DNA from 3 places in the Edaphobacter sp. HDX4 genome. Region 3 is predicted to be linked to each of the others. Evidence: predicted binding sites of a transcription regulator. Region 3 holds the regulator's gene; each other region holds the start of a gene.
The links. Region 3 encodes LexA, which represses DNA repair genes until DNA is damaged. Its sites were predicted from a motif close to CANTTCGCTTTTTATTCGC; they were not measured.
Positions count from the first base shown of each region.

Region 1: the regulator LexA is predicted to act here: its motif matches at 1,556-1,574, upstream of recA (recombinase RecA).
Region 2: the regulator LexA is predicted to act here: its motif matches at 1,959-1,977, upstream of JAO29_RS08450 (putative DNA modification/repair radical SAM protein).

Region 1 covers NZ_JAEDXW010000001.1:139,849-144,024, reverse strand. Annotated here, with positions in the region: gene JAO29_RS00560 (FAD-dependent thymidylate synthase) at 1-706, shown strand, start outside; gene JAO29_RS00555 (PEP-CTERM sorting domain-containing protein) at 759-1,343, opposite strand; gene recA (recombinase RecA) at 1,630-2,706, shown strand; gene JAO29_RS00545 (Spy/CpxP family protein refolding chaperone) at 2,779-3,603, opposite strand; gene JAO29_RS00540 (hypothetical protein) at 3,605-4,120, opposite strand; gene JAO29_RS00535 (RNA polymerase sigma factor) at 4,117-4,176, opposite strand, start outside.
Region 2 covers NZ_JAEDXW010000006.1:172,496-176,671, forward strand. Annotated here, with positions in the region: gene JAO29_RS08440 (NCS2 family permease) at 1-678, shown strand, start outside; gene JAO29_RS08445 (LLM class flavin-dependent oxidoreductase) at 827-1,882, opposite strand; gene JAO29_RS08450 (putative DNA modification/repair radical SAM protein) at 2,005-3,252, shown strand; gene JAO29_RS08455 (UdgX family uracil-DNA binding protein) at 3,249-4,176, shown strand, end outside.
Region 3 covers NZ_JAEDXW010000005.1:157,329-161,504, forward strand. Annotated here, with positions in the region: gene JAO29_RS07310 (sigma-54 interaction domain-containing protein) at 1-889, opposite strand, end outside; gene JAO29_RS07315 (hypothetical protein) at 903-1,118, opposite strand; gene JAO29_RS07320 (response regulator transcription factor) at 1,134-1,895, opposite strand; gene lexA (transcriptional repressor LexA) at 2,137-2,745, shown strand; gene JAO29_RS07330 (efflux RND transporter periplasmic adaptor subunit) at 2,917-4,125, shown strand.

The sequences.
Region 1 (4,176 bases), on a different contig from region 3:
TGAGCTGATGGCGGGGCAGGCGATAGAGCCGGCTCCGGTGGTGGATCTGCTGGATGATTCAGAGCCGCTCGAGGTGGAGCTTGCCACCTCGCTGCTTTATCCCAACTGCCACTATTCGTATCGGCAGTTGCGGTCTAATGTTGCTGCGTTGTCGGCTACCCGTCGCGATGAGCTGATCGCGCTGGGAACGAAGCATCGTGGAAGGCATGACGAACTTCTAAGGGCGTTCAGTGCGGGGCAGGGATTCCGCTTCGACATTCTCATGGATATCGGTGGATTCCGTGACATGCATCGTCACCGGCGCTGCGTGCAGTTGCTGCAGGGCTACACGGATGCCCACGGTTACGAGGAGCCGATTTGCCCTGGACAGCCTACTCTGGCAGAGGCCGGGCTAGAGACCGAATACAACACCGCGATGGATGCGGCGTTCGTGGCTTACCGGGAGCTGCGGGATTCTGGTGTGCCGGAGGGTGCGCAGTCGGCGCAGTACCTCCTTCCGCTGGGAACGCGGTGCCGCTCGATGTTCAAGATGGACTTTGGCGAGGCGCTTTATATCGCGGAGCTCCGTTCCGGAGTGGCTGGTCACTTCAGCTACCGCCGCGTGGCATGGGAGATGTACACAGCGATTGCCGAACGCCATCCGGCGCTTGCGAGTCACTTCCGGATTGAGGATGTGAATCAGCCGGTGGATCTGCTGCGGCGGTAGGGGAAAGACATGGCGGGATATTGTTTACCCCGCCATGCTTCTGAGACGTATTTTATTGTGCGGAAAGTCGGCGGCGGAGGCTCCCAACGAACCCAGCTATTCCGGTGCCTAGCAGCAGGAAGGTGCTCGGTTCCGGCACGGCACTCGGCCCAGTGGAACCTCCGATCTGGGTGAAGGTGATGGCCTCTTCGAGTGAGAAGAAGTCAAATCCTCCACCAGGGGCGATGGGGGTGATGAAGTTAACCACGCCAGAGGCGTAATTTGGCGCAACATTCGTAAAGTAAGCGTTCGGCCCCCCGTATCCCGTCGTATCGGGGTTGCCGGGATTTTTTACGATACCGAAAGTGTCGATTCCATCTCCATCGAAAGCGAAGATGGGTACGCCGGTCGCGGAAAGGCTGAGGCTGCTGATGGGGCTATCGGAGTTGTTGAGAACGCCGATGATTACATCTTCGGAGCCGTCATAGGTCGACCTTAGACTGGCTCCAGCGCTTGAGGCGAGGGAACCGTCGGCACCGACCGTAAGGACTATATTGCAGTCCGTTGCGACGCCAACGGCAGGGCAGAGGGGTGCTGCCAGGGCGCTGGGGACTGCGATCCCCAGGGCCAGGGTGGAAATCAGATTCAGAATTCTCATGCAGGTGCTCTCCTTTGCATTCGCAAAATTGGAACGAGGGCCCGACTGATAATGCGTGGTAACGCATTTCGATCGCCATCCGGAAGATTGTGTTTCCATGGATTTGCGAGAAGCGTCCAGAACATTACGTGCAATTCCCTGCATGGAGCAGTCAGATGTATGGATGAAAATAAGACATTCCGATTAGAGGAGTTTCTCAGGATTTGGAGCAAATATTCGCTTTTTCTTTGCTCTCATGCAATTAAATGCTAGAATCCGCTTTGACGTTATCCGAGGGAGAGACTACGTGGCAGATGACCGCAACAAAGCAATAGAGACGGCACTTTCGCAGCTGGAGAAGCAGTTTGGCAAGGGCTCGATTATGAGGCTGGGAGCCAAAGAGGCCATCGTTCCGATCTCGGTTATCTCCACGGGTTCTATCTCGTTCGATGCTGCTCTTGGAGTAGGTGGGGTTCCTCGCGGGCGTGTGGTGGAGATATTTGGACCTGAGTCCTCGGGTAAGACGACGATTACGCTGCAGATTGTGGCTGAGGCCCAGAAGGCAGGTGGCTTGGCGGCGTTCGTGGACGCCGAGCATGCGCTTGATCCGGCGTACGCGAAGAAGCTTGGTGTGGACACGGACAACCTGCTAGTCTCGCAGCCGGACTACGGCGAACAGGCCTTGGAGATCGTCGAGGCGCTGGTGCGATCGGGAGCGATCGACGTGCTGGTAGTGGACTCGGTTGCAGCGCTGGTTCCCAAAGCCGAGCTTGACGGCGAGATGGGCGATTCGCACATGGGGCTGCAGGCACGGCTGATGAGCCAGGCACTGAGGAAGCTGACTGGAACGGTGGCGAAGTCGCGTACCTGCCTGATCTTCATCAACCAGATTCGCGACAAGATCGGCGTCATGTTCGGCAATCCGGAGACGACCACCGGTGGCCGTGCGCTGAAGTTTTACTCGTCCGTCCGTATCGATATCCGCCGTATCGGCGCTGTGAAGGAAGGCGATGTCGTCACCGGATCGCGTACCAAGGTGAAAGTCGTCAAGAACAAGGTTGCGGCTCCTTTCCGCGATGCCGAGTTCGACATCCTGTATGGCGAGGGTATCTCGCGCGAGGGTGATGTTCTTGACCTGGCGGTGCTGCATGGTGTCGTGGAGAAGAGCGGAGCGTGGTACAGCTACTCTGGCGAGAGAATCGGCCAAGGCCGGGAGAATGTCCGCAATTTCCTCAAGGAAAACAAAGATATCTTCGCCCGGATCGATGCGGAGATCCGCAAGAAGCTGAACATCGCATCCACAGATGGAGCTTCGGAGGTGCCGGCAGTTCCTGCAAACGGAGCAGCAACGGCGACTGAGGCGGTTAAGAGTAAGCGTTCGTAGTCGCACTCGAAGGGTACATAGACAAAGGCTCTCGCGAAAAGCGAGAGCCTTTGTCTATGTACGAATGTTTCTCTAGCGATCGAGGTCGACGTCGGGAGACGGCGGAGGGGGAACCTCCAGATCCGGCGCGTTGGCGGAAGGTAATCCCCCAGTGAGGAACGGTGTGGACTCCGGCAGGGATGGAGGCTGGAGCATGCTGAGTGGACCCGGCGGAGCGAAGTTAGGTCCATCAGGTCTTCCAAGTGGAAGCAGCAAGCTGTCCGGCCTTGGTCTGCCGGGATCGAAGTCTGGTCCGCCTGGGCCATGAGGAGGACCTCCACCCACGCCTTCCCTGAAGCGGAAGCGCTGATTATCCCGCTGCTGGGCCTGTAACTTCGTCCATTGATCGGTGGAAAGAACACCGCGGATGCCAAGCAGCATACGGGCATTGGCTTTTTCAAGCTCCGCGCGGGCGCTGGCTACGCGATCGATCTGGGAGAGAACCTTGTTGGTGTCAGGAGGATTCGCGGCGAGCATGGGTTCCAGCATGACTTCCTGCTTTTCAACGTTTGCTTTCAGATCGATGAGCTGGAGGCGACTCTGTTGGAAGATATCGTCCATTCGCTTCTGCTGGTCGGCAGAGAGGGAGAGTTTCTGGACGAGGTCGGGATTCTTCCACCACATGCCGCGAGGCGCAATGCGAGTCTCAGATCGCATTCCCGGACCTCCGGCCCTCGTCGGCGGGTACTCTCCGCCGTGCACCTTATGCGGTCCTTCCGGTCTTGGCATGGGAGCCGGAGCTGCAATGGGTGCAGCTGGGGAAGGCGGGACAGGTTGCTGCAGGGGCTGTTCGGCGGGACAGGAGAGGCCATACAGGGAGATGATGGCAGCGAAAGACAACAGAGAGTAGCGGGTCATATCAGTTCTTCCTTGAGCTGGAGTCGGTCTGGCTTGTCCGAGCGCCTGTGGGGTCGGCGAGCGGTTGCATGGGGCTGGGAATCGAGGAGGATACGGTCTGATCGACCTCCTCCAGTAGAGCTTCATCTCCGAGGGTGGTAGATGGGCCGTTCAGCTGGTGGGATGTGGCATTTGTAATACTGTGAATTCTGGAGGCGGTGTGCTCGTGAACCGTGATTGGAACGATAACGGCAAGGGCGAGTGCGGCCGTTGCGAGCATCCATCCGACGAGATGCCCGACGCTTTTGGAGCGAATAGCTGGAGCCCATGACCGCGCTGCCGCACTGTGACTGGCCCAGGCGGTAGTAGCGGATCGGAAGTTTTCCAGTGGCAAACAGAGAGCCGCATATTCGTCCGTGCAGTCAGGACAATTGCGAAGATGGTCATCAAGATGCGCGAGTTCGGGTTCGGTCCCCTGGGGATCCGCGATCAGCAGATCACATAGTTGTTTATGGGTAAGGTGAGATTGGGAGTTCATAACTTTTTCCTAGTGAGTTCTGCATACCGTTGCCGGATATTCGTCAACGCGCGGTA
Region 2 (4,176 bases), on a different contig from region 3:
TGCGGGCAGGTCCACTGGGCACCCGTTCCCTACCATCTGGCTGCGTTGGGAGAGACCGCGTTTCGCCTCGACCTTCGCGGTGCGCTTCGCATCGGCGCGGCGGAGATCGTCTTCGTCTTCTTCTTCGTCGACCTCTTCGACAACATCGGAACTCTGGTCGCCGTCTCCGAGCGCGCCGGGCTGATGACTCCCGACCACCAGATTCCCCGGCTCAACCGCATCTTCTTCGCCGATGCCACCGCAACCATCGTCGGCTCGCTCACCGGAACCAGCACTGTCACCAGCTACATCGAGTCCTCCGCAGGCGTAGCCGCAGGTGGCCGCACGGGGGTGACCGCCATCGTCACCGGCCTCCTCTTTGCCGTCGCACTCTTCATCGCACCGCTTGTAGGAGCCATCCCCAGCTTCGCTACCGCCCCCGCACTCATTCTCGTCGGCGGCCTCATGGTGACAGGCCTCGGACAGATCGAGTGGAAGGACCCCGTCATCGCGATCCCCGCCTTCCTCACCGTGACGACCATTCCTCTCACCTGGTCCATCGCCGACGGTCTCAGCTTCGGCCTCACCAGCTACGCCGCACTCGAAGTACTGACAGGCCGGGCAAAGCGATCAAGCTGGATGCTGTATATCCTCGCCACCCTCTTCCTCATGCGCTTCTTCTTCCTCCATCGCAGCTAAAGCTGTTCTCATGCAAGGAGACTGTTCCGATTCGTCATCCTGAACGCAGAGAAGGATTCCTGTATTCCGCCCGGAACACCACAGACACTCACGGAAATACAGGGCCTCCTGATCACGACACCTTCGTGAAAACCGCAGCTGGAGGGCCTTACTCAGCCAGCCCAGTCTCCGCATCAAGGCCAAACTCGGCTGCCAATAGCTCGTAGCTCTTCAGCCGCTTCTCCTGGTCCCACACAATCGTATTCACGATCACCTCATCGATCCCCAGTTCTCCCGCCATCTGCTCCAGCTTCTCCCGCACCACTGCCGGAGTCCCCACAAAGTACCGCGGCCACTCCCCTTCCTCCAGCGGAAGCTCGCCCCTCATCCTCAGCTCTCGTATCGCATCCTCCGGCGTCGCCACCGGCTTCCGTTCTCCCATCCGGATCCTCTGCTGCAGCAGCTTCACGCTCGCCGAAAGAAACTCCGCCTCCTCCTGGCTGTCCGCGCAGATCACACCCACTGCCACCGTCGCCTCAGGCTTCTGACGGCGCAGGCCCGGCCTGAAGTGTCTCAGGTAGGCTTCAATCGCATCCCTCGTCTTCACCGGCGAAAAGAAGTGCGCGAACGAGTACGGCAGCTCGAACTCCACCGCCGCCGCCGAGCTCCACATGCTCGAGCCCAGCATCCACACCGCGGGACCGGCGTACCTCTCCTCCGGCACCGGCGCAGGCATGGCCTTAACCTTCAGAAAAGGATGTCCCGTCGGAAAGCCGTCCTCGAGAAACGCCAGCAGCTCCGTCACCTGGTCCGGGAAGTCGTCCTCCATCGCTACCTTGCGGCTGCGCCGAAGCGCCAGCGACTCCATCGGACCTCCACCCGGAGCCCTGCCCAATCCCAAGTCCACCCTCTCCGGATACAGCCCGTAGAGCGTCCTGAAGACCTCGGCCACCTTCAGCGGCGTGTAGTGCGGCAGCATGATCCCGCCCGACCCGATCCGGATACGGTGCGTCTCCGCGCCAATCCGCGCCAGCATGATCTCCGGAGCCGTACACGCCAGCAGATCCATCGCATGATGCTCCGACATCCAGAAGCGCGTGTAACCCAGCTTATCCACCCACCGCGCCAGCCCGATCGAGTTCTGTAACGCCTGTGCCGGAGCCGTTCCCTCCGCCACCGGCGACTGGTCCAGCACCGAGAGCCTCAGTTCTCTATCTTTCGCCATATAGCTATCTGATGTTGCAGCACGATGATAGGAGTCACGGCAAATCCACAGGAGACAAACCCAGAGTCAGAGAACAATATTCGCTTTTTATTCGCTATACTGTCTCTGGAGCGAGTGCGACGTTGAACACGCAGCAAAAACTCGAAATCCTCGCCGATGCGGCAAAGTACGACGCCTCCTGCGCCTCCTCGGGAGTCAGACGCGCTGGCAACGGAAAAGGGGTTGGCCACACCGATGGCACGGGAATCTGCCACTCCTACACGCCTGACGGCCGCTGCGTCTCCCTACTCAAAATCCTTCTCACCAACTTCTGTACCTACGACTGCGTCTTCTGCGTCAACCGCGCCTCATCAGACATTCCTCGAGCCCGCTTCAGCGTGGACGAGATCGTCAACCTCACTCTCGACTTCTACAAGCGCAACTACATCGAGGGACTCTTTCTCTCCTCCGGGATCATCCAATCACCCGACTACACCATGGAGCAGCTCGTCCAGGTTGCGCGCTCGCTGCGTGAGACGCACCACTTCGGCGGCTACATCCATCTCAAAGCCATCCCGGGCTGCTCGGCCTCGCTGATCGAGACCGCTGGCCTCTATGCCGACCGTCTCTCCGCCAACATCGAGCTGCCCACCCAGCAGGACCTCGTTCAACTGGCCCCCGAGAAAAAGTCTGCCGTCATCGAAACCACCATGAACCAGATCCACTCCCGGAAGACCGAGATGGACGAAGATCGCAGGCGCATCCGCTCCACCCCCAAGTTCGCCCCAGCCGGGCAGTCCACCCAGATGGTCGTCGGTGCGACCGACACGACCGACCACGAGATCATTCAGCGCGCGGACGCACTCTATTCCAGCTTTCACCTGCGGCGAATCTACTACACCGGCTTCAGCCCCTACCCAAAGGCTGACCGCCGCCTTCCTCTGGCCGCGACGCCCATGGTTCGGGAACACCGCCTGTATCAGGCAGACTGGCTTCTACGGCACTACGGCTTCAAGGCCGCTGAGATCACCACGCCCGCCGACCCGCACCTCGACCTCAGCGTCGATCCCAAGACCCAGTGGGCCCGCCGTCATCCTGAAGCCTTCCCCATCGATGTAAACGCCGCACCGCGTGAGACGCTTCTTCGCGTCCCCGGAATTGGCTACCGCAACGTCGATCGCATCCTCGATATCCGCCGCTACCACCGCCTGACCCTCGACGATCTGCGGCGGCTGCGTGTCAGCGTGCACAGCGTCTCTCCCTGGGTCATCACCGCCGACTCTGTGCCCCGGGCCACACCACCACTTCAACCACCACCCGCACAGCAGCTGTCTCTCGATCTCGGCCTCGACCTTCCCACCATCCACTCCACGCTGGACGGACAGCTATGATGGCGCCCTGCCTTACCTCGCTCGTAATCGATCCTCAGGCTCCTGAGGACTCGGGCTTCGATCTTTGGCGAAATCTCGCCCGTGAGCAGCTTGCGTGCGCCACGCCGCCCGATGCAGTGGAGTTTCAGGATGCACGCTCTGCTCTTTCGTGCTCCCTGCATCTCTCCCACAACCGCGCTCCAGCATCCGGCACGTCGAGCTCCACGACACCACCCCATGTGCCCCGGTCTTTTCTCGACGACGCAGCGGTCGCTGCCCATCACCGCTCACCCCATCGCTGGAACCTGCTCTATCGCGTCCTCTGGCGTCTGCAGTCGGATAAGAATCTTCTTCACATCTCCATCGATCCCGATGTCGCACAACTTCGTTCCATCGTCCATCAGGTCAGGCACGATCTCCACAAGATGCATGCCTTCGTGCGCTTCCGCAGGATCGAAGATCAGCAAGGCGAGCACTTCATCGCCTGGCACAAACCTGCGCATCGCATCCTTGCCCTGGCGGCGCCATTCTTCATCGAGCGCTTTTCCGTGATGCGCTGGAGCATCCTCACTCCCGACAACTCCGTCTCGTGGGATCCCGCATCCCGTACCGCCAGCTTCGGACCAGGCGCTGACCGCAGCCAGGCTCCAGCGGAAGATGAGCTCGAAGCCTTCTGGCGGACCTACTATTCCAACATCTTCAATCCCGCGCGCCTCAACCCATCGGCGATGCGCTCCCACATGCCGGTCAAATACTGGAGCACGCTGCCTGAGGTCAACGTTCTTCCCGGCCTTATCAACCGGGCCGAAAACCGCGTCGGCTCCATGATGGCGAGCCAGAAGGCCACACCCAGCGCCCAGCCCTTTATCCCGGAGATCCCAACCCTCCCAGTCCTTCATCAGGCGCTCCCCGCTTGTCAGGGCTGTGACCTCTTCCGTCACGCGA
Region 3 (4,176 bases):
TCTCGTTATCGCCCACACGCTGCAGCTCCCCGCACTCCAGGAAGCGAAGCATCTTCGCCTGCAGCGCAAGCGGCATCTCTCCAATCTCATCGAGGAACAACGTGCCGCCATGCGCCGCCTCAATGCGCCCGGTGCGAGACTGCACCGCTCCCGTGAATGCGCCGCGAGTGTGGCCGAACAGTTCGGCCTCCAGCAATGCCTCCGGTATGGCCGCGCAGTTCAAAACCACAAATGGCTTGGCCGAGCGATCGCTCAGTTGATGAACTGCCTTGGCAACCACCTCTTTGCCGGACCCTGTCTCGCCCTCGATCAGAACCGTCGTCGATCGCGGGGCTACCAACCGGATCAGGTGCGCAAGCTCTCGCATCGCGGCGCTCTCGCCGATCATCTCCGGCAGCAGCGCGACCGGCTCGGCAGCAACACGCCTGGCGTCGTTCTCCACGACGCGCGGTACATCCGGCACGCTCACCGGAGCCGCATTCCACGCTGCAGTATCGGTCATACGTGCTCCCTGTGCCTCCCTTAGCGCATGCAGCAGCTCATTGCGTCTTGGACTCCGCGATCTTCCGTCCGCCGCGCCGTCCATACCCATCAGCTCCACGGCCGGATACAGCGCACGAATCTGTGCTGCAAACTCACCCACCTCAAGATCAGGAAGCCATCCATCCATCAGCAGAGCCTCCGGCTGCGCATCCTCCAGCCTCGCCATCGCCTCCGCTCCTCCGGCAGCCTCATAGACCTCCCATCGCATCTCCTTCAGTGAGCTCCTGAGCCTCCCACGCAGCCCGGCATCCGCGCTCGCAAGCACAACCTTCCGCACGGAAGAGGCTGCCAGAAGCACTGCCGCCTGCATCGATCCCGTTCCTTCAATCGCCGTCTCGCCCGTCATCCCCATCTCTCCCCTATCTGTCCTGGAGCTCCGCCCGCTGTAACATCTCTCGCATCGCATCGATCTTCTGATTCAAGCGAGCGCATTCGCCCAGCGCCGCACCGATCGCCTCTCGCATCGCGGACGGCTCTCCGCTTAACTCCCCCAGCGCCAGCCTGCACTGCAGCACCGTAAGCGGCTGGCAGAATCCATGCAGCAGGACATCCATCTGTTCCACCAGATTCTCCATTCGCGCTGCTCCCTTCTACGCCTCTGCCCTGGACGAACCTATGGTCCCGGAACCTACCGTGTAGACTTGCGCTCTCCCTGGCAGCTTCTTCGCGATGCCGGCCATGCGATAGCCTTCGCCCCGCACCGTCTCGATCACCGCATGTCCGCCGTCCTCATCCGCAGGCACAGCATTCAGCTTCTTTCTCAGGTAGTTCACATACACATCCACAATGTTGGTTCCCGCGTCTTCAGCCATCTGCCACACACTGGTCAGCAGCTCCGCGCGACTGCAGCAACGCTCCTTGCGCTGCATCAGGTACTCGAGCAGTGCGAACTCTTTCGCGGTCAGCTCAACAGCGATGCCGCCACGTTTCACCGTTCGCTCCATCCGATTCAGTTCAACGTCGCCGTTCCGAAGCACCGGGTCGGCAAAGCGCTCGCGACGTCGTAACAGCGCACGGCAGCGCGCAATCAGTTCGTGAAAGCTGAATGGCTTCAGAAGAAAATCATCCGCTCCCAGATCCAGGCACTTCACCCGCTCTTCGACCATGCTTCTTCCGGTAAGGACGAGGACAGCGGTGTTTCCAAAGCGCCCCTGCATCTCTTCCAGCACCTCGACTCCATCGCGCCTTGGAAGGCTGAGATCCAGAACCAGCAGGTCCGGACTGGTCTCCTGCAATCGCGCAAGCGCTTCCTCGCCATCGCTCGCTCGCTCGACCTGATGCCCTTCCAGCTTCAATCCCTTCTCCAGAAACAATCCCAACGCAGCATCGTCTTCCACAATCAAAACCTGCATCTTGTTCTCCTTCGCAAAACTGGCGACCGATAACTTTCGTAATCTCAATATTCGGTGCGTGTGATTACCTTGGTTTATAGAAGCCGGGCTTTCAAGCCTCATCCGAAGTTTTGTTGCGTGACACATTTCAAAACGGGAATCAGTCCCTTGCCGGCCCGCTTCGGGAAGGCCTTCCTCACACTTTTGGGTGAGCATCAAGAAAGTAGCTTGCAATTCGCCTTTTATTCGCTACAATTTTCGCATGGCTATCACGCGGCGACAAAAAGAGGTTCTCGACTTCCTCTCCGGCTTCACCCAGAAGAACGGGTACTCCCCTTCCTATGAAGAGATCGCCAGCGGCCTCGGCCTCAGCTCGCTCGCTACCGTCCACAAACACGTCACCAATCTCCAAAACAAAGGTCTTCTGCAGCGGGCCCATAATCGCAGCCGTTCCATCGACGTGCTTCCCGCCCGCGGCAGTAAGCGCAGCAGCTCCGACCGCCTCCCCCTGTTAGGGCGCATCGCCGCCGGCCAGCCGGTCGAGGCTATCGAGACCGCCGAAAGCATCTCGCTCGGAGACATCATCGGCAGCCGCGAGGTCTTCGCCCTCGAAGTTCGTGGGGATTCCATGCGGGATGAGCACATCGTCTCCGGCGACTATGTCCTGGTTGAGCGCACCCGAACCGCGCGCGAAGGAGAGATCGTCGTTGCCCTCGTCGATGGCTCCGATGCTACCCTCAAGCGCTTTTATCGTGAAGGAAGCATGATCCGCCTTCAGCCTTCGAACGCCGAGATGGCACCCATCTTCGCACCTGCCGCAAATGTAAGCATTCAGGGCAAGGTCCTCGGCGTCCTGCGCAAATATGCATAGGCTGTAACACTGCCGTATCCTCTCCCGCTCAAAATCCATGTTGCAGGCCCGGCCATTCTCTGCTCTTTTCCTCTAAAATTTCAGGGAACTCAGGGCCCATCCATTGCGTAGTCACATCCCAGTACGCGTCATCGCTATCGGAACGCAACAGCAACCAGCGGGAGCAAGACCTTGGCCACACAACGCAAACAGAAGCGCAATCTCTGGGTCTGGGGCGGCGTCATCGCCCTCATCGTCGCCGTCATCCTCGGGGTCGCCGTTGCAGCCCGCGGCAACAGTGTAAAGCTGGAGCCCTCGCAGCTCGCGAAGGCTGAAAAGGGAGACATCGCGCGTTCGGTAGTCGCCACCGGCAAGGTGCAGCCCATCACCAAGGTCGAGCTCAAGTCCAAAGCTTCGGGCATCGTCACCAAACTTTACGTCGATATCAACCAGCACGTGAAGCAGGGGCAGGTCCTCGCCCAGCTCGACCAGGTGGAGATTCTCGCCCAGGTCAATGCGCAAAAGGCGCAGCTTGCCGCCGCTGAATCCAACGCTCGCGCCGCCCAGGCAGCGATTCAGTACGACCAGGTCAACGCCGAGGCTCCCGACCTTCCGATGTTCAAGCACACCTACGAGCGCGCGCTCTCCATGTCCAAGGACGGCGTTGTCTCTCAGCAGGCCCTTGACGATGCAGAGCAGAAGTTCCTGGCCGCGACCAACACTCGCGACAAGGCAGTCGCGCAGATCGCAGTGGACACCTCCAAGCTCCACCAGGCGCAGGCACAGGTTCAGCAGTCTCAGGCCTCGCTCAAGCAGCTTGAGGAGCAGCTCAGCTACACCACCGTCACCTCCCCAATGGATGGCGTCATTCTCTCGCGTGATGTCGAGCTGGGCGACGCCGTCAGCTCTATTCTCGTGATGGGATCAACCGCGACCCTCATCATGACCATCGGCGACACCACCCAGGTCTACGTTCAGGGCAAGGTCGATGAATCGGACATCGGCAAGGTCTATATGGGTCAGCCCGCCCGCATCAAAGTCGAATCGTTCAAGGACAAGACCTTCCAGGGTAAAGTCACCAAGATCGCTCCGCTCGGCGTCGAAAAAGACAACGTAACGACCTTTGAGGTTCGGGTCTCCATCGACAATCCCGGCGGCGAGCTCAAAGCCAACATGACAGCGAACGCCGAGATTCTCCTGGATGAACACAAAGGTGTTCTTACCATTCCCGAGCAGGCCGTCATCTACGACAAAGACCGCAACGCCTCCGTCGAGGTCCCCGATCCCAGCCAGAAGAAAGGCCGTCGCAAAGTCGACATCAAGGCCGGCATCTCGAACGGAACCCGTACCGAGGTCCTCGCCGGTCTCAACCCTGGCGAGACCGTAATCCTGCAACAATAAATCTCCACCGCACTCACATGTTTTTGGCAAGATTTCTCAGCCTCAAAGCCG